2 regions of the Cloacibacillus sp. genome follow, and region 2 is predicted to be linked to the other one. Evidence: riboswitches for the same ligand, from Rfam matches in the RefSeq annotation. Region 2 holds a riboswitch; the other holds the start of a gene.
The links. A riboswitch is a leader RNA that binds a small molecule or an ion and turns the genes downstream of it on or off. The one in region 2 is predicted to bind thiamine pyrophosphate.

Region 1: it holds a riboswitch for thiamine pyrophosphate, as region 2 does, so the genes downstream of both, thiC (phosphomethylpyrimidine synthase ThiC) here and thiD (bifunctional hydroxymethylpyrimidine kinase/phosphomethylpyrimidine kinase) in region 2, are expected to answer to the same signal.

What each region holds. Positions count from the first base shown of each region.
Region 1 is NZ_JAJBUX010000078.1:9,680-19,701, reverse strand. Features, by position in the region: gene LIO98_RS10385 (transketolase) at 1-204, opposite strand, end outside; gene LIO98_RS10380 (hypothetical protein) at 450-1,646, shown strand; gene LIO98_RS10375 (amidohydrolase) at 1,704-2,885, shown strand; gene LIO98_RS10370 (amidohydrolase) at 2,885-4,063, shown strand; TPP riboswitch at 4,184-4,292, shown strand; gene thiC (phosphomethylpyrimidine synthase ThiC) at 4,355-5,662, shown strand; gene LIO98_RS10360 (hypothetical protein) at 5,850-6,095, opposite strand; gene LIO98_RS10355 (GntR family transcriptional regulator) at 6,470-7,138, shown strand; gene LIO98_RS10350 (DegT/DnrJ/EryC1/StrS family aminotransferase) at 7,153-8,301, shown strand; gene LIO98_RS10345 (zinc metallopeptidase) at 8,355-9,044, shown strand; gene LIO98_RS10340 (RsmB/NOP family class I SAM-dependent RNA methyltransferase) at 9,342-10,022, shown strand, end outside.
Region 2 is NZ_JAJBUX010000030.1:105-10,126, reverse strand. Features, by position in the region: gene LIO98_RS03880 (UvrD-helicase domain-containing protein) at 1-231, shown strand, start outside; gene LIO98_RS03875 (dephospho-CoA kinase) at 191-769, shown strand; gene LIO98_RS03870 (YgjV family protein) at 838-1,380, shown strand; gene pepT (peptidase T) at 1,450-2,685, shown strand; gene thiW (energy coupling factor transporter S component ThiW) at 2,808-3,332, opposite strand; gene thiE (thiamine phosphate synthase) at 3,384-4,034, opposite strand; gene LIO98_RS03850 (hydroxyethylthiazole kinase) at 4,036-4,776, opposite strand; gene thiD (bifunctional hydroxymethylpyrimidine kinase/phosphomethylpyrimidine kinase) at 4,769-5,599, opposite strand; TPP riboswitch at 5,654-5,756, opposite strand; TPP riboswitch at 5,820-5,923, shown strand; gene thiT (energy-coupled thiamine transporter ThiT) at 5,972-6,472, shown strand; gene LIO98_RS03835 (thiamine diphosphokinase) at 6,489-7,205, shown strand; gene larA (nickel-dependent lactate racemase) at 7,311-8,615, shown strand; gene LIO98_RS03825 (site-2 protease family protein) at 8,710-9,327, shown strand; partial or broken gene surE (5'/3'-nucleotidase SurE) at 9,342-10,022, shown strand, end outside.

The sequences.
Region 1 (10,022 bases), on a different contig from region 2:
CGCGGGCGTGACGTTCGCCGCGCCGAGCAGCGTCATGTAAATATCCATCGACGAGAGTGCTCCCGCGGGATGTCCGCTCTTCGCCGCCGCCGTCGCGACGACCGCCCAGACACGCGCCTCGCGCGATGCCTCTTTCAGTTCCGCGATACCCCCGACGCTGATCGACTCCGCCTTAAAATTCCGTATCTCCTCTGTGACCTTCATTTAACAGAAAACTCCTCTCATTATTCAAAGGGAATTATGCAAACACATACCTCCTGTAATTGTACAGCTAAAGAGCTCAATTTTGGGGAAAATTTTCCTGCGGAAATATAAATTTTATGCAAAGCTTCGGCAAGTTAATGGAAATATGTGATTTAAAAAACTTTTACGTGATAAATACGTACATACAATGGTAAATACGGTAAAATAGCCCTACATAATAATTATATGTATAGGAGGTATTTTTTATGAGCAGTATTGTGGCATTTTTAGTTCTTGCCGTCGTCTATTACATAGGCGAATTTGTCGGCACCAAGACAAAGGCATGGATACCGTCGGTCTTCGTCATTGCGACGCTCTTCCTCTTCGGCTACTGGACCTTCTTCCCGAAGGACATCGTGGCTCTCGCGGGAATGGGCGCGCCGCTCGGAGGTACGCTCGTCATCATGCTCTGCATCACCCATATGGGGACGATCATCTCCATCCGGCAGCTGCTTGACCAGTGGAAGATAATCTGCATCACGCTCGCGGGGCTAGCGGGCATGGTCGCCCTCTGCTGGTTCATCTGCATCCCGCTCGTCGGCCGCGCCTATGTCATCGCCGGACTTCCGCCGCTTACGGGCGGCATCGTCGCGGCGACGATGATGAACAGCGCCGCCGCGGAGAGGGGCCTCACGACGGCCGCCGTGCTTGCGATCGCGATGTACGCGGTGCAGGGATTCTTCGGCTATCCGCTGACCGCCGTCTGCCTCAAGCTTGAGGGCCGCCGCCTGCTGGCGAAGTACCGCAGCGGCGAGGTTCAGGTGAACAAAAACGAGAAAGTAGACACCACCGTCGGCAACATGGCGACGAGCGACGTACTGAAGTACCGTATCTTCCCCGAGGTCCCCGCGAAATATTCGACGATGGCCCTCATCCTCGCGAAGCTGATGTTCTCAGCCTGGCTCGCGAGCCTCGCGGCAAAGGTGACCGGCATCAACATGGCGGTTATCGCGCTGCTCTTCGGTATCATCTTCACCGAGCTTGGCTTCCTGGAGAAGAACGCGCTGCATAAGGCCGGTTCCTATGGATTCCTTATGTACGTGCTGATGATCTTCGTCTTCGCCGGACTCAAGGACGCGACGCCGCAGATGCTCGGCGAATGCATCGGTCCGATGCTGACGATCATCGTCATCGGCGTCGCGGGCATGGCGGTGCTTTCGATCCTTGTCGGCAAGGTCCTTAAAGTAAGCTGGGAGATGTCCTTCGCCACCTCGCTGACGGCGCTCTACGGCTTCCCGCCGAACTACATCCTCACAGAGGAGTCGGTCAAGGCTCTCGCCGAGACCCCCGAAGAGCACCAGTACCTGCTTGACTCGATGCTGCCGCAGATGATCGTCGGTGGCTTTGTGACGGTCACGATCACCTCGGTCGTTATCGCCGGTATCTTTATCGGACTGCTTTAAGCTGTAACACTCCGTCGGCGCGTGAGCGCAGGCGGAGAAAGTTTTAGGAGGCTTGAAATGAACATAAAAGAAGCTGCCGAAAGGCACAACGATTACATCATCGCCCAGCGGCGCCGGTTCCACGCCCACCCCGAGCTTTCGTTCGAGGAAAAAGAGACGACGGAGGCGATCAAGGGCGAGCTTGAGGCGATTGGGATCGCCGTTGAGACCTTCCCAGACTACTACGGCCTCATCGGGACGATCAAGGGAGGTAAGCCGGGACCGGTGGTGATGCTGCGCGCCGACATCGACGCGCTGCCCTCGGTGGAGAAGACTGGGCTGCCTTTCGCCTCGGAGAACGAGGGCAAGATGCACGCCTGCGGGCATGACGCCCATATCGCGATGCTGCTTGGCGCGGCGAAGATCCTCATGGAGATGCGGGAGGATATCCACGGAACGGTGAAGCTCATGTTCCAGTCCGCCGAGGAATCCTGCCACGGGGCGGAATATTACGTCGAAAAGGGCTGTCTTGACGGCGTCGACGCGATCTTCGGCATGCACATCTGGGGCGTCTTCGACGCGCCGCTCATGAGCCTTGAGCCGGGCGGGCGCATGGCCTCATGCGACAACTTTAAAATTACCGTCCGCGGGCTCGCCGCCCACGGCTCCGCGCCGCATCTTGGCCACGACGCGGTCGTCGCGGCGGCCTCCATCATCATGAACCTCCAGACCTTCGTCAGCCGTGTCAACGACCCGCTCAACACGCTCGTCGTCTCCGTTGGCACGGTACACGCCGGGCAGCGCTTCAACATCATCGCGAACGAGGCGGTGATGGAGGGTACGGTGCGCACCTACTCGCGCGAACTGCGCAAGACGATCGACAGTCAGCTTGAAAAGATCATCAAGAACACCGCGGAGGCCCTCGGCTGCGAGGCTGAGTTCCAGTACGACCGCTTCCCCGGTCCCGTCATCAACGACCATGACGACTTGAACAGGATCGCGAAGAACGCCGCCGTGAAGCTCTACGGCGAGGAGATACTGACGACGATGCCGCGCCTCACCGGTTCGGAGGACTTCGCCTACTTCATGGAGAAGGTCCCCGGCTTCTACGGCTTCATCGGCGCGCTCAACCCGTCTAAGGGCATCACCTACTCCAACCACAGCGATAAATTCACCGTAGACGAGGATGCGATGCACCGTGGCGCGGCCCTCTACGCGCAGTTCGCAAAAGATTTTACGGATGAAAGGGCGGCGGGATAATGGCTGCCGACATCAAGGCTCTGGCCGCGAAGTACAACGATTATATAGTGGAGAGACGCCGGTATTACCACGCCCATCCGGAGCTTACGGAACATGAGGCGGAGACGACGGAGGCCATCGTAAAGGACCTTGAGGCGATGGGGCTCTCCGTCGAGCGCTTCGACGGCATGTACGGCTGCGTTGCGTCGCTTAAAGGCGCGAAGCCCGGCCCTACCGTGCTGCTGCGGGCCGATATCGACGCCCTTCCAGTGAAAGAGGCGACGGGGCTCCCCTTTGCCTCGCAGAACGAGGGCAGGATGCACGCCTGCGGACATGACGCCCACATCGCGATGCAGCTTGGCGCGGCAAAGATACTGTCGGAGATACGCGACGAACTCCGCGGCACGGTGAAATTCTTCTTCCAGCCGGCCGAGGAATTGGCCCTCGGCGCGAAGGACGCCGTCGCCCGCGGGCTGATGAAGGGCGTAGACGCGGTATACGGAGTGCATGTATGGGGTCAGCTCGACGCCGGAAAGGTGAACATCGAACACGGCGAGCGTATGGCCTCCTGCGACATATTTACGCTGACGGTCAAGGGCGAGGCGAGCCACGGCTCGGCGCCCCACTTGGGACGCGACGCGGTCGCCGCCGCATCCGCCGTCATCATGGCGCTGCAGACGATCGTCAGCCGCGTGAACAACCCGCTCAACTCGCTCGTCCTCACGGTCGGCACCTTCGACGCGGGACAGCGTTTCAACATCATCGCCGATAAGGCCGTCATGGACGGCACGGTGCGTACCTTCGATCCGAAATTTCGCCTGCAAATGGAGGAGATGATCAGAAAGACCGCCGAAGATGTGGCGGCCGGCTACGGTTGCACCGCGGAGCTTGAATACAAATATCTCTGTCCCGCCGTGATAAATTCCGACGAAAAGGTCATGGAGACGGCGCGCGGCGCGGCGGTGAAGCTCTTCGGCGAAGAGGCGCTCGTCCCCTTTGAAAAGCTGATGGGCTCGGAGGATTTCTCCTTCCTCATGGAGAAGGCCCCGGGAGTTTATGGTTTCATTGGCGGACGCAGTGAAAATGTTCCCGGCTCGGGGATGTCCAACCATCACGAATGTTACACGGTCGACGAGAAGATACTCCCGATGGGGGCGGCGCTCGCGGCGCAGTTCGCGGCGGATTTTCTCGCGCAGTAACAATTCTATCTTTAGCCGTACATGAGAGGCCGCCCGCGGGCGGCCTCCTTTTCTATATCGGGCGGCTAAATCGCTTGACTATCCATAGTTGACAAAGATTTCTGTTAATGCTCTAATTAGATAACAATACAGGGGAGCTTGCGAAGCAGGCTGAGAGGAAGTAATCGAACTTCGACCCTTACACCTGATGCGGGTAATGCCGCCGTAGGAAGATAGCATATATGTCTTTTTAGCGGGGGAATGCCGGTTCGGGTGTTCCCCCGCTTATTTATGGAAAGAGAGTGATGGTACGTGGAATATCGGACGCAGATGGAGGCGGCGCGCAGAGGAATCCTCACGAAGGAGATGACTGCGGTCGCGGAGAAGGAGCACATTGAGGCGGGTAAGCTGATGAAGCTGCTGGCGGAGGGGCGGGCGATAATCCCCTGCAACAGGCTGCACACCGTGATCTCGCCGAATGGGTTGGGCTCGATGCTCAGGACGAAGATCAACGTCAACCTCGGCACCTCGCGGGACATGACCGACTTGGAGATGGAATTTCAGAAGGTGCGCAGCGCCGTCGAAATGGGTGCGGAGGCGATCATGGACCTCAGCTCCTTTGGGGATACAAGAAAATTCCGCCGCTGTCTGACGGAAAACTGTCCCGCGATGATCGGCACCGTACCGATTTATGACGCCGTGGTCTATTATAACAAGCCGCTCGCGCAGATAACGGCGGCGGAGTGGATCGACATCGCGCGCATGCACGCGCGGGACGGGGTCGATTTCATGACCGTCCATTGCGGCATCAACCGTGACACGGCGGAAAAATTCAAAAAAAATAGGCGTCTGACGAATATCGTCTCCCACGGCGGCTCGATAATCTTCGCCTGGATGGAGATGACCGGCAATGAAAATCCATTCTACGAACGCTTTGACGAGCTGCTCGACATCTGCCGCGAATATGACGTGACGCTGAGCTTGGGCGACGCCTGCCGTCCCGGCTGTATCGCGGACGCTACCGACGCCTCGCAGATCGGCGAACTGATAACGCTCGGAGAGCTGACAAAACGGGCCTGGGCGAGAGATGTGCAGGTGATGATAGAGGGGCCGGGGCACATGCCGCTGAACCAGATCGCGGCGAATATGGAGATAGAAAAGACCCTCTGCCACGGAGCGCCCTTCTACGTGCTCGGTCCGATCATCACCGACGTCGCCCCCGGCTATGACCATATCACCTCCGCGATAGGCGGCGCGCTGGCCGCCGCGAACGGAGCCGCCTTCCTCTGTTATGTGACGCCCGCCGAACATCTGCGTCTGCCCGGCGTCGACGACATCAAGGAGGGAATAATCGCCGCGCGGATCGCGGCGCACGCCGCCGACATCGCCAAGGGAGTGCCGGGCGCGAAGGACTGGGATCACGACATGAGCCTCGCGCGTAAAAAGCTCGACTGGGAAAAGATGTTCACGCTGGCGATAGACCCGGAAAAGGCGAGGCGCTACCGCGCCGAATCAAAGCCCGAAAGGGAGGATACCTGCAGCATGTGCGGCAACTTCTGCGCCGTCAGAAATATGAACCGCATCCTGGACGGAGAGATCGTCTCTATTTTTGACGAATAGGCATAAGCAAGAGCCGGCGGCTGCCTTGTCCGCCGCCGCGTAGAACGGCAAAATCATCGGTCACCTGCTCCGCCGCGCGGCGGCGAAACTATAAAAAAACCGGCCTGGTTTACTATGGCAAAATAAATTAGTGAATCGGGCCAGTTTTGATACTTCCATTATCAGGAGGAGTCTCCGCGAGATAGGGCTATTCCTCTTCTTCGTCCCCTTCGCGCTCCTCATCCATACGTTGGTTCTCAGCCTCGATCTCCGCCAGATAGAGACGCCAGATCTTCAGCGCGAGATAGGCGCAGAACGTACCGCCGATGAGCCCCGCGGCGATCGGCAGCGGTTTTGGCACGCCCATCGCGTAGCTCCCAAGGCCCCCGAGCGCGTAGCCGTAAGCGATTATTGTGGAAAATGATAAAAACAATACTATCAGTCGTTTACTCATGGGGATATTCTACTTCATTTTTCTGTTATTGTGGCAATATAGCGGACGATTTCCTTCGGGTGGGAAAAGAGATAAATTACAATTTATTACTCAGCCCATTGACGCCAAATCGGCATTTTTTGATCTGCGACGATCGGCGGACGGCCCTATAGGCTGTTTCTGCTTGGATCTTCCTGTGCCGACTTGCAGCGGGGATATGTTGCGGATACGGGATTTTATGCTAAGATTAGTTGTTCTTGTACTACACAGTGAGAGTCAAGGGCTCTTACACGCATTCTCCGCGCCCACCGCGGAGGCTGAAAATTTTATACGGGGCAATTTTAAGGAAGAGTTTATCGCAGCAGGGCAACATCAAGTAGGGGGATTATTTTGTAATGATGCAGCGTTCCAGGATATATAACACATCTTCGGATTTTGTCTATCTCGATCTGCGCGGCAAGATCGTCAGCAAGGAGCTGAAGCCGTCGCAGAGACTGCTCGAGGTAAAGATAGCGACAGAGATGGGAGTGAGCAGGACTCCCGTGCGCGAGGCGCTGAGGCGCCTTGCCAACGAGGGGCTGGTCAAGATCGTCCCCAACAGCGGCGCGAGAGTGGCGGCCCCGACGGTGAACGAAATGGAAAGCGCCTATAATGTGCGCGAATATCTTGAAAGCCTCAGCGTGGAGCTCGCCTGCCGCAACGGTATGGACCGCCGTGTGCTTGAACGGCTGGAAGAGGTGCTGCGCTCCGAGGAGAGCGCCTTTGAAAATAAGGATCTCGACGCCTTTCTTGAGGCAAATAACACCTTCCACCGCCTCATCGCGGAATCGGGAAAGAACAATGTGCTCTGCGAGTATATTGACAACATCATGCTCCGTACCAACGTCTATATCTTCTTCTACGACCAGTTCGACGAGAAGGATAACTACTCTTCGCAGGAGCACCGGGCGATACTCCGCGCGATAGCCCAGCGTGACAAGGAGAGGGCGCAGGAGCATATGAGGGAGCATCTGCACCATTCGCATCGGGTGCTTGAAGTGCCTGATTCAAGAAAAAAAGATTGAACGGAGGTAATATCATGACAGAAAATACAAAGATACCGTCTTTTGACCTGACAAGGAACTATGCGCGTGTAAAAGAGGAGGTAAACGTCGCCGTTCTCCGAGTGCTCGACACTCAGCACTTCATACTCGGCCCCGAGGTGGAGGCCCTTGAAAAAGAGATCGCCGCCTACCTGGAGGTGAAGAACGCCGTCGGCTGCGCCTCCGGCACCGACGCCCTCGTGCTCGCGCTGATGGCCCTCGACCTGAAGCCGGGCGACGAGGTGATAACGACTCCCTTCACCTTCTTCGCCACCGTAAGCTGCATTACGCGCAACGGAGCGACGCCGGTATTCGCCGATGTCGACCCCGTTACCTACAATATAAAGAGCGAAGATATTCTTGCGAAGATCACTCCGCGCACGAGGGCGGTGCTTCCCGTTCACCTCTTTGGGCAGATGTGTCCTCTTGAGGAGATAAAGGACGAGCTGAAAAGACGCGGTATAGCTCTCATCGAGGACTGCGCGCAGGCCATCGGCGCCCACCGGATGATCGACGGCCGCGTAGCGCGCAGCGGCTCCGTCGGCGATATGGGCTGCTTCTCCTTCTTCCCGACGAAAAACCTCGGCTGCTACGGAGACGGCGGTATGGTCTCCATAGCCGATAACCCAGAGTTCGCGCAGCGCGTGAAGAACCTCCGCGTTCACGGCGCGGGCAAGACCTATTTCCACGAAGAGGTCGGCATAAACAGCCGCCTCGACGCGCTGCAGGCGGCGATCCTCCGTGTGCGTCTGCGCCATCTTGAGGGCTGGAATGAAGAGCGCCGTATCGTCGCCGAGCGTTATATGACGCTCTTCGCCGAGAAGGGACTGCTGGAGCTTATCACACCGCCGGCGGAGCTCGCGGGAGGACGCCATGTCTACCACCAGTATGTTATTCGCGCGCAGAGGCGCGACGAGCTTCAGAAGTTCCTCGACGAGCGCGGCGTAACGTCGCGCGTCTATTATCCGCTGCCGCTCCATCTGCAGCACTGCTTCTCATATCTCGGCTACGCCAAAGGCGATTTCCCCGTGTCGGAGATGCTTGCCGACGAAGTGCTCGCGCTGCCTATGTTCCCCGAGCTGCTGCCCGAGGAGCAGGAGCGCGTCGTCAATGAAATTGCTGATTTTTACGGCGTCGGCAAATAAAATTGACCAAATTAGACTATAATATATAGAAATTAGATTAGGAGGTGCCACGGATGTTCTATCCGTTTTTCGACCCGACGATCATCGTGCTGATCCCGGCCCTGATATTCTCGATGTGGGCCCAGTTCAAGGTCAAGGGCGCTTTTGCGAAATACAGTGAAGTCCGCGCCATGAGCGGAGTCTCGGCGGAGCAGGTCTCACGCACGCTGCTTGACCGCCGCGGGCTGGCGAACGTCAAAATCGAGCGCGTCCCCGGCGAACTGACCGACCACTACGATCCACGCTCAAAGGTCCTGCGCCTTTCAGACAGCGTAAATTCCAGCCGCAGCATCGCGGCTATCGGCGTTGCCGCCCATGAGGTCGGCCACGCGATACAGGACAAGGAGGGCTACGGCTTTCTGAAGTTCCGCAACGCGATCGCGCCGGGCGTGCAGCTCTGCTCGACGCTTTCGATGCCGCTATTCTTTATCGGGCTGATTTTTGGCTCGCTGAATCTGCTCAACGTCGGCATCCTGCTCTTCTGCGGCGTGCTTGTCTTTCACCTCGTGACCCTGCCGCTTGAGTTTGACGCGAGCGCGAGGGCTCTGAAGCTGCTGAGCGAGACGAATACCCTTTCGGGGAGCGAGCTCGGCGGCGCCAAGGCCGTGCTCGACGCGGCGGCGCTGACCTATGTGGCGGCGCTGGTGATGACCGTGCTGCAGCTTGTGCGTCTGCTCGCGCTGCGCAATATGCGCCGCGATTAAAAGCCTTCGCGCGGCGTATTTTTAGGCGAAGCAGCGATGAAAATAGCAATCTCTTTTTCCTCTCACCGATACCAGGCCGGCCATTCACGGATTTGCCGCGGCTGCTTTGCCTGCGTTGTGGGATCGGGAATCGTAGGAGAATAAAATTAGAACTGCTCCCCGTACGGGGAGCAGTTGCCTTGTGACCGCTGGCGGCCGTGCCGCCTGAATTTTTATCTTTTTCGTATAGTATAATAGAGGTCGTTGAGAAAAGATGTTGTGCGACATCCTTTTCTCTCGTGATAAGGGGTTGATTCTATGAGGGGATTAGAGGCCGCTCTTACAATATATGGAGAGGTGCAAAATGGGGCGTTTGCTTCAGAGGCGCTGAGAAAGGTATATAACAACATCGCGCCCGCAGACCGCAAACTTGCCGCGACGCTTGTTTATTGTACGCTGCGGCGGCAGAGTCTGTGGAAGACGGTGTTGCTAAAATACTGCAAGCGCAATCCGCGCGAACTCCCGCCGCTTACGATGAACGCGCTGATGATCGGTATCGCGGGAATAGTGGAGCTTAAGCATTTCGCGCTGCCTGTCCTGATAAACGGACTGGTGCAGGCGATAAAAAACAGCGGCGAGATGAGAGATATAGGACTTGTCAACGCCGTGCTCCATACGGTTGCCGACGAATCGCAGAAGTTTATCGAAGGCCTTAAAAAGAGCAGCGCGCTCAGGGACCAGGCCCTTTATTGGGGGGTACCCGGCTGGGCCGCCGCCTTGTGGTCGAAAGAGCTTTCGATTCCCGAGGCGAAGAGGCTCGTGCGCGCGAGCGGTATGAAGACCTATCTCTCCCTTCGCCTTTCGCGCGGGGTGGACCGCGGCCAATATATTGAGGAATACAACGCCTCTGGGCGCAAAGGATGGGCATCGCCCTTTCTGGAATTTTCCGTCCGTACGGCGGCTAATCCTTACCCTGTCGATCTTCCCGGTTTTGGCGAG
Region 2 (10,022 bases):
GGCGATATCGCGGAGGAGCGGCGTCTCTGCTATGTCGGGATGACGCGCGCGCGGGAGCAGCTTTACATCAGCTGCGCCTCGAGCCGCCTGCTCTTTGGCGGCATCCAGCGCAATCCGATGTCGCGTTTCCTCGGCGAGATACCGAAAGATGTCAAAGAATTTACAGACGACGCGCAGGGAGGCGGCTATCATGCCGACAATAGGGCTAACGGGCGACGTTGGCGCTGGTAAGAGCATGCTCTGTAAAGAGTGGGCCGCGATGGGGGCGCGCGTTATAGATTCGGATAGCGTCGCGCGCTCCCTATGGGACGACCCGCAGATACAGAGGGAGGCGGAAAAGCGTTGGGGCGCCGGTTTTTTCAACGCGCCGCACAGGGAGTTGTGGGCGAAGATCGCCGCGAAGATATTCACCGACGAAGAGGAGTACCGCTTCGCCTCAAAGCTGCTGCACAAGAGGACGATGGATGAGATAAAGGAGATGGCGGACGCGGCCGGCGGCTGGGTGGTGGTGGAGATACCTCTGCTCTACGAGGCCGGGTACGACGGCTGGCTTGATTATGTGGTCTACGCCGCCGCCCCCTTCGAGAAGCGTGTCGAACGCAACGCGAAGCGCTGCTGGAACGCCGAAGAGGTCTCCCGTCGTGAGAACAGGCTTTTGCCGAGCGAAGAGAAGATGGCCAGGGCCGACTTTGTTCTGGTAAACGACGGCACGGAGGAGCGGTGGCGGGAGAAGGCGCGGGAGCTGGGCGCAAAGCTGGCCTCGCTGTGAAGGCCGACCTATTTTGCCGCCGCGCCCGCTTTTGGCGGCGGAATATGACAGCCGGAGATGAGCGATAAATGGACTGGCATTATATACTGGCACAGGCGATAGGGTTTGGTGGTGCGGCGATGCTCATCGGCGCATATCAGTGCAAAACGTCGCACCGTCTTTTCGGGATGCAGATCTGCGGACATCTGCTCTATATCATCCACTTTTTTATGCTGGGCGCCCTCTCCGGCGCGACGACCCTCTTTATTGCGCTGCTGCGCGGCGTCATTTTATTTAACGCTAAAAAACGCTGGGCCCGCAGCCCGCTGTGGCTGTGGCTTTTTATCGGCCTCTTTGCCGCCGGCTGTTTTGCGACCTGGACGGACGCATTCAGCCTGCTGCCCTGCGCCGCGATGATCGTCACCACCTCGGCGATGTGGAGCACCAACGGTAAGAAGATCAGGCTGGCGAATATGTTTGTCAGTTCGCCCTTCTGGCTTGTCTACGACGCGCACGCTGGATCATGGTCCGGCGTGCTCTGCGAGCTTTTTGCGATATCCTCGATAATGATCTCCATATTCCGCTACGGGCTGAAGGCTCTCGACGTGGACGAGAGTGCCGGTAACGGCTAGGGCGCGGCCGCTGCCGGAAACGCGGCGGCGCCTGCGGTTTATTACGGGAATAAGAAAGGAAAAGGAATAATGAAAGCGTATGAACGTCTGCTTGAATATGTGCGCATCGCCAGCGCCTCCGACGAAAAGGGCGCGGGCAGCCCGAGCGCGCCGGGCATCTGGGATATGGCGCGTCTGCTTGAGAGGGAGATGCGGGAGATGGGGCTCTCCGAGGTTTGCATCGACGAGCACTGCTATCTTTATGCCGCCATTCCTGCGAATATAGAGGCGGAGGCCGCCGTCCTTGGCCTTATCGCCCATATGGACGTCTCGCCCGCCTCGCCCTGCGAAGATATCAGGACGCGCCTGGTGGACTACGGCGGCGGCGATATTGTTCTCTGCGAAGATAAAAATATCGTCATGAGGGTCTCCGATTTTCCCTTTCTGGAGGATTACGAGGGGAAGAGGCTCATCGTCACCGACGGCACGACTCTGCTCGGCACGGACGACAAGGCGGGGATCGCCGAGATCCTGACGATGGCGGAGCGGCTGCTGGCCGACGATTCGATCAGGCACGGCAAGATCGTGATAGCCTTCACTCCCGACGAGGAGATCGGGCGCGGTACGGAACATTTCGACCTGAAAAGGTTCGGCGCCGACTTTGCCTATACAGTGGACGGCGGCCGCTTCGGCGAGATATCCTACGAAAATTTCAACGCCTCGGCGGCTCATGTCTCTTTCACGGGACGCAGCGTCCATCCGGGGACGGCGAAGAATGTTTTGATAAACGCGCAGCTGCTGGCGATGGAGTTTTTCTCGATGCTGCCGGCGGCGGAACGTCCCGAAAATACCGAGGGGCGCGAGGGCTTTTTCCTTCTCGACGAGAGCGGCGGCGGCGTGGAGAGCGCCTTTCAGCGGTATATCCTTCGTGACCACGACGGGCGGAGGCTCAGGGCGCGCGAGGATATGATACGTGAGGCGGCGCGCCGCATCAATGAAAGGTACGGCGAGGGCCGCGCGGAGCCGGTGATAACGCAGACATACCGCAACATGGCCGAGGTGGTCGAAAAATATCCGTTTATGATCGATATCGCGAAGGAGGCCGTCAGGGCGGCGGGCGGCGAGCCATTCATCGCCCCGATACGCGGCGGCACGGACGGGGCGAACCTCTCTTTTATGGGGCTGCCCTGCCCTAATCTCGGGACGGCGAGCCACAACCATCACGGACGGCTGGAATTCGCCTGCGCCGATGATATGGAGCTGGTCGTCGGGATGCTGGTGAAGATCGCGGAGGCGTACGCGTCGATAGATAAAAGGCAGCGGTAAAGGCGGGACGCGGCGCTGAAATATTAAAGGCGCCGGAGCGGCGGCGGTCGATTCCCCGCGCTACGGCGCCTGCCGTTTATGGACGGCGGCGTCCGCCGCCGTGAGGTCCGGCGAAGTTGTTTTTAAATCATCGCCCCGAAGGTGCGCGTCAGCACCATCCTCTTTTGCAGGCAGTAGACGAGCAGAGCGCCGATCACCGCGCCGGGGACGGAGCTCATGAGGAAGGAGCCGGAGAAGAAGAGGAAGCCGATGCCCTTGCCGAGGATGGGGCCGAGAACCTTCGCTCCTACCCAGGCTCCGACGATGCCCGTACCGACCGGCTCGGCGCAGGCGGCGCAGACCTTGTATCTTTCGGGCAGGGCCTTAGCCGCGAGGCCGACAAACAGCGCGCCGAACATGCTTCCCGGGAAGGCGAAGAGGCTGCCCGTGCCCATCAGGTTTCTGATGACGCTCGTCGTAAAGGCCGCGCCTACCGCCCACCAGGGGCCGAGGATTATCCCCGCGAGCACGTTTATCGTGTGCTGAAAGGGGAAGCACTTGGTCGGCCCCATGGGGATCGAGACGACGGAGAGCACCACGCCGGCCGCCGCGAAGGCTCCGGCGAGAACCGCCCTTTTAAATAGCTTTTTTCTTTCTTCGTTCTGCATTTTTATTACCTCCAGGTTCAATAAATTTTACAAAAAAGTTACCGGCGTGCCTCAGCAGCCGAGGCTCTTGTCTATCTCCCTCATCAGCGCCTTCGCGGCCTCTCTGGGGTCGGCGGCCCTCATCACCGCGCCGGAGAGCGATATCCCGCTGCATCCGCAGCCGGCGAGACGGGAGACGTTCGCGAGCCCGATGCCGCCGATGGCCACCGAAGGGATATCAACCGCCGCAAGCGCCTCTTTGATGCCCTCCGGGCCGATGACGACGGCGTCGTCCTTGGTTGCGGTGCCGAAGGCCGTGCCGCAGCCGATGTAGTCCGCGCCCAGCCGCTGGGCCTCGCGCGCGAGCTCCGGCGTGCGCGCCGTGCCGCCGATGATAAAGTCCGGCCCCGCGATCCGCCGCGCCGCGCCGACCGGCAGATCTTTTTGCCCGAGGTGGACGCCGTCGGCTCCCGCCGCGAGGGCGATATCCAGCCGGTCGTTGACCAGCAGCGCCGCGCCGCGCGCGTGACAGAGATCTTTCAGCGCCAGCGCCGTATTGTAACATTCGCGCCCCGTCCAGCTCTTTACGCGCAGCTGGACCGCTGTGACGCCGCCTTCGAGAGCGGCGGCCGTCTTCCCGAGCACATCGTCCGGCGTATCGCCCTCGCCGCAGATCAGATAGAGGCGGAGCTGTTCCGCGAGTCTTTTCCTGTCTACCGCCAAATTATTTCACCTCATTCCGTAATATGGAGCCGTATTCAGCAAGCATGTCCATGAATTTTATTCTGAAAGAATAGGGGCCCTCCGTATCCGCTGCGGCCTCCGCCGCCGCGCGGCGGAAGAGCCTCAGTGCGCGCCGCGCCGCCTCCAGCGGCCTTTCCCCCGCGCAGTAGAGCGCCGTCGCGCTGCCGAGCGCGCAGCCGATCCCGCTGGTGCCGCGCAGCAGCGGCGAGCCTCCGTCAATGACGAAGCTGTTCCTTCCGTCGGAGATGTTGTCCGTCTCTCCGGTGCTGTAGACGGTGCAGCCGTATTTTTTCGCGCACGCTTCGACGAGCCGCGCCGCGCCGTTTACCGCCGTGTCGCAGGAGACGCCGCGCGGAGCCGCGCCGCTGCCGCCGAGAGCGCCGATCTCCGCCTCGTTGCCCTTTATCACGGAGAAGCGGAATTCGGCGAGCAGCGCGTCGGCGATATCCGTGCGGTATTTTGAAAATCCGTAGCCGACGAGGTCTATCACTATCGGCACGTTGTTTTTCGCCGCCGCGGAGGCCGCCGCGCGGTAGAGCGCAAGGGCGTCGTCAGGCGGCGTGCCGATGTTGATCAGCAGCGCGTCGCAGGTGGCGGCGATCTCTCCCGCCTCCGCGATCTGGCGCGACATTATCGAAGCGCCGCCGAGCAGCGCGACGCAGTCGGCCTGGAGCTGCGCGGAGACGCCGTTCGTTATCTGGTAGACGAGAGGCCTAGCCATGAACGATCTCGGTCCACGGCATGGTGACGGCGTGTCCGAGGCAGCCCGCGCCGTGCCCCGCCGTCACCCCGTAGTGAAGTCCCGCCCGTAGGTACTGCCGCGCGCGTGCCACCGCCTCCTCAAGTCCGAGACCGGCGGCAAGCTCCGCGGCGATTGCCGAGCTCAGAGTACAGCCGGTGCCGTGGTTTGCCGTCGTCTCAATCCTTCTGTCCTGCAGCAGCGAGATTTTGCCGTCCGCGAGCAGCACGTCCGTGATGATCTCCGGCTCGCCCGCGAGATGGCCGCCCTTGACGAGCACCGCGCCGCAGCCGAGCTTTGCGATCTCGCGCGCCGCGGCCGTCATCTCCTCGACGCTCTCTATCCTCATCCCCGTCAGCTTTTCGGCCTCCGGGAGGTTAGGGGTGACGATCGACGCCAACGGCACGATGATCTCCTTCACCGCCTCGACGGCGTCGGCGGCGAGCAGGGAGTCCCCGCTCTGGGCCACCATCACCGGATCGACGACGATCTTTTTTATTCCCAGCTCCGACAGCCCTTCGGCGACGGCCCTGATCGTTTCGCGGTTGCCGAGCATCCCCGTCTTGACCGCGCCGAGCGGGAAATCATTGCCCACGGCGAGTATCTGCGCCTTGATTATCTCCGGCGGCGCGTTATGGATGCCGGTCACCCCGAGAGAATTTTGAACGGTGAGCGCCGTTATCGCCGAGGTCCCGAAGACCTTCAGAGCCGCGAAAGTCTTTAGATCGGCCTGAATCCCCGCGCCGCCGCCGGAATCGCTTCCCGCGACGGTCATCGCTATTCCGCGGTATATCCCATATTTCATCGCCATACCCCTTTTCAAAATAAAAACCCCGCTCTAATCAGAGCGGGGCATCTTTTCTTTTCTCGGCCTCGCTCCCTACGCCGGCATTAACCGGATCAGGTCTGGGGTCGAAGTCAAAAACTTCCTCTCAGCTTCTTAAGCTCCCCCGGAGTCGCAGTTATTATCATCCTAACGAACGGTACTGTCAACTTGACAAAGATGGGGCGAGTTGTTAAAACATTCTTAACATCGGGGGAGTCGCGAGGCTGAGAAATTGACGCATGTCATGACCCTTTGAACCTGATACGGATAACGCCGTCGTAGGGAAGATGGAGAAATCATTTACCTTTTCTTTCATCTCCGGTGTAATAATGACCTCTGGAGGATGCAGCAATGAAAATACCGCTTAGGATACTCGTCGAGGGGGCCCTCTCCATCGCTCTTGCCGTGGTGCTCTCTTATTTCAAACTTTTCTCGATGCCGCAGGGCGGCTCCGTGAGCCTCACGCTGCTGCCGCTGCTGATTTTCGCGTTCAGGAACGGCTGGCGCTACGGAATATTCGTCGGCGTGGTCACGGGGCTTCTGCGTCTTATGCTCGGCGGCTACGTGGTGCATCCGCTCCAGGCGCTGCTTGACTATCCCGTTGCCAGCGGGCTGATCGGGATCGCGGGATTCTTCCCGCGGGAAAAATGGCTCGGCGTGCTTTGCGCCTGTTTCGCGAACTTTGCCGCGGCGGTGCTTTCGGGCGTCGTATTTTTCGCCTCTTACGCGCCGGAGGGGACCAATATCTGGCTCTATTCGATACTCTACAACGGGAGCAGCGTACTTCCCGAGACTGCCATTCTGATGGTGCTCGTATATATAATAATGCCGAGGCTGGAAAAATTCAGGTAAAGGAGGGGGCCGCCGTATGGAGACGACAAGACTGCCGCAGGTGACGATAGAGCAGGATAATGGGACGGGAGTGGATTCCGCTCTGATGGTGCTTGGCGGCAGGGAGCCTTCGCCCCTTTGGCTCTCGGAGCTTGCTTTCCGCGGCGAGGTGTGGGCGGTCGACCGGGGGATAGAGGCCTGCCGCCGCGCGGGGATCATCCCTCGGCGTCTTATCGGCGACTGCGACAGCGCCTCCGCCGAAAGCTGGCGCTGGGCGGAGGATAACGGTGTTCCCATAGAGAGGTATCAGAGCGAAAAAGACCTGACCGATTTTCAGCTGGCGCTCGATATCTTCCGCGAAAAAAATAAAGATCGGGTAAAAAAAATATTTTTAACGGGCGCCTGGGGCGGCAGATTTGACCATTTATGGAGCCTAGTCCTCTCTTTTTTGAACTTTTCCTCTCCGCACGTTCCTTTTTGCATCGCCGACGAGAGGGAGGGGCTGGTCCTCATTGAGGGACCCGCGGAGGCGGCCTTCACCTTTACGCGGAGACCGAAGGCGCTCTCACTCTTATCTTTTTCCGATAGCTGTACCGGCGTATCGATCGCCGGCGTCCGCTGGCCCCTTAACGAGGTCGTGCTCCGCCTTGGCTTTCCCTACGCGATAAGCAACCGTCTTGACGGCGGGCGGCGCGCGCGCGCCGGCTGCGAAAGCGGCCTGCTCGGTTTTTACTGGGTATGGGACGAAGCGTAATCTCCGGCGCGGATTGTGTAAAGCCTCTCTTTCACCGCGCGGTGATGGCTGTATAATATAACGCGCAAAAATTTTTCTGCCTGGGCAGGAAGGGAAGCGAAAAATATGTCACGCCATTCATTGAAATACGGCGGCGGGGAATTTAAAGTAAACCTCCCCGACGAGCTTATAAAAGAGGTAGTCGAACCAAACCATGTGGAGCTGCTGCCCGGCACTCCGGAAGAACATGTGCGCCGCTCGCTCGAGTCGCCGGTGGGCACGCCGCCCTTCGACGAAATATTCCACGCCGGAGAAAAGGTCTGTATCGCGATCTCCGATATCACGCGCCAGTGGCAGTCCCCGGCGGTCGTCGTACCGCTGCTTGTCGAGCGGCTCAACCGGCTGGGCATCCCGGACGCGGATATCACCGTCCTGTCGGGGACCGGCACGCACCGGCGGCAGACGAGCGCGGAGCACGATGCTCTTATCACGGCGGAGCTCTGCGGGCGTGTCAGGATAATCGACCACAGCTGTACCGAGAGCGAGTGCACCTATCTGGGGACCACTTCGCGCGGGACGCCGGTGAAGATAAATTCCATCGCAGCAGGGAGCGACCGGCTCATCCTTGTGGGCGGCGTGGTTTATCACTTTCTCGCGGGGTTTGGCGGCGGCGTGAAGAACATTCTTCCCGGGATATCGGCGCGTGAGACGATCATGAAAAACCACGCGCTGGCGCTGAACGAAGGGCTGGGGAGCGGGACAAATCCCGACGTCCGCAGCGGAAACATCTCTGCTAGCAACCCCTTTCACATGGACCAGGTCGAGGCGGCGCGGATGGTGAAGCCAGACTTTATCGTCAACGTCGTTGTGGACGGTGATTATAAAGTCATAAAGGCCTTCGCCGGTGATGTCATTGAGGCGCACCGCGCGGCGGCGAAGCTCGTCTCCGACATAGACGCCGTGCCGATCGAAAGAAAATATCCGCTCTGCATCGCCACCGCGGGCGGCTTTCCGAAAGACATCAACCTCTACCAGACCTCCAAGACGCTCTGCAACGTGCTTGCGGCGGCGGAGAGGGGCGGCACCATCATTGTGATGTCGCGCTGCGGCGAGGGCTTCGGCGATCCCGACTGCGAGTCGCAGATAAGGGACTATGACAGCCTCTATGACCGCGAGGTGGCGCTGCGGGACAATTTCTCGATTGGGGCCTATATCGGATACCTCTTCTGCGAGGCCGCGGAGAAGTTCAACTTCATCATGGTCACCGACATTCCCCGCGAGTCCTTCGCGAAGATGAAGATAACGGCCGCCGCGACGCTTGACGAGGCCCTTGAAGCCGCGAAGAGGCTCAATGGCGGCACTCTGGAGATGCCAGTCTGCCTCATGCCGCACGGCGCGGAGACACTGCCGCATATACGTGGGGAAGAATAAGGGATATTCTGATTCCACACAGATAGGTATGGCGGCATTGTCGTGTTAAAATATCTCATGTGATTTTGACAGAAAAAATTAAGGATGTGTTTGAATGCTGGGAAATCTATTTTCTGCCGAGGGAATATCGGAGCTGCTTTTAAGCCTGCCCGCCGTCCTCTGGGCCATCACCTTTCACGAATATTGCCACGGCCTCGCCGCCAAGATGCTGGGCGACACCACGGCTGAGCGCGCGGGGCGGCTCTCGCTGAACCCGCTGGACCATTTGGACCCGCTGGGCGCGCTCTGTCTGCTGCTCTTCCGCTTCGGCTGGGCGAAACCGGTGCCGATAGACACGCGCTTCTTCAAGCATCCCAAACGCGACATAATCATCGTCAGCCTTGCGGGCGTCGCCGGCAATATGCTGACGGCTTTCGTCTGCGCGCAGCTCGTGCGCTTTGTCCCCGGGCTCTTTGTCAGTTGGGGGGCGCGGCAGTTAATCCTGCTGATGATCTATATCAACCTCGGCCTGGCGGCCTTCAACCTCATCCCGATACCGCCGCTTGACGGCTCGCGCATACTCTACGTCCTGCTGCCCTACCAGTGGATGAAATACTACTTCTGGCTTGAGCGCTACGGCATGTTCGTCATCGTCGGCCTGCTGGTGCTGGGGGTATTCCCCTATATCATGCGCCCGATCATGGCTCTGCTTTTCAGCATATTACTGATATAGGCGGTATTTGAAAGATGAAAAAAATACTTATAACGAACGATGACGGGATCTTCGCCGAGGGCATTCAGACGCTTGCGAAGGCCTTTCACGCCGCCGGCTACGAGGTGCTCGCCGTCGCCCCCGACCGGGAACGCAGCGCCTCTGGCCATTCGATGACTATGGACAGGCCGCTGCAGATCAAAAAGATAGAGAATAAGATGCTCGCGGACGGCTTCACCGCCTACTCCTGCGACGGCACGCCCACGGACTGCGTGATCATGGGCATCGACGTGCTCCATTTCGTCCCCGACCTCGTCCTATCAGGCATCAACTGCGGGCCGAACCTCGGCGACGACCTCACCTATTCCGGAACAGCCTGCGCCGCGATGGAGGGGCTCATTTTCGGCTATCCGTCGATAGCCGTCTCGCTCGTATGCGGTTCAACTTCGCCGGAAAAACATTTTAACACCGCCGCCGAGGCCGCGCTTCAGACGGCGCGCTGGCTCGCCGGCCATCCGCTGCCAGAGGGCGTCATGTACAACGTCAACGTTCCCAACGAGGGGCTGGCGGATATCGCCGGCGTGCGCCTCACCCGCAAGGGAAAACGCCGCTATCATGACAAGATAACGGTCGTCAGGACGCCCTTCGGAGGAGAGGCCTACTGGGTTGGCGGCAGCATCCACGACGAGCTGCACGAAGACACCGACGTCTGGGCC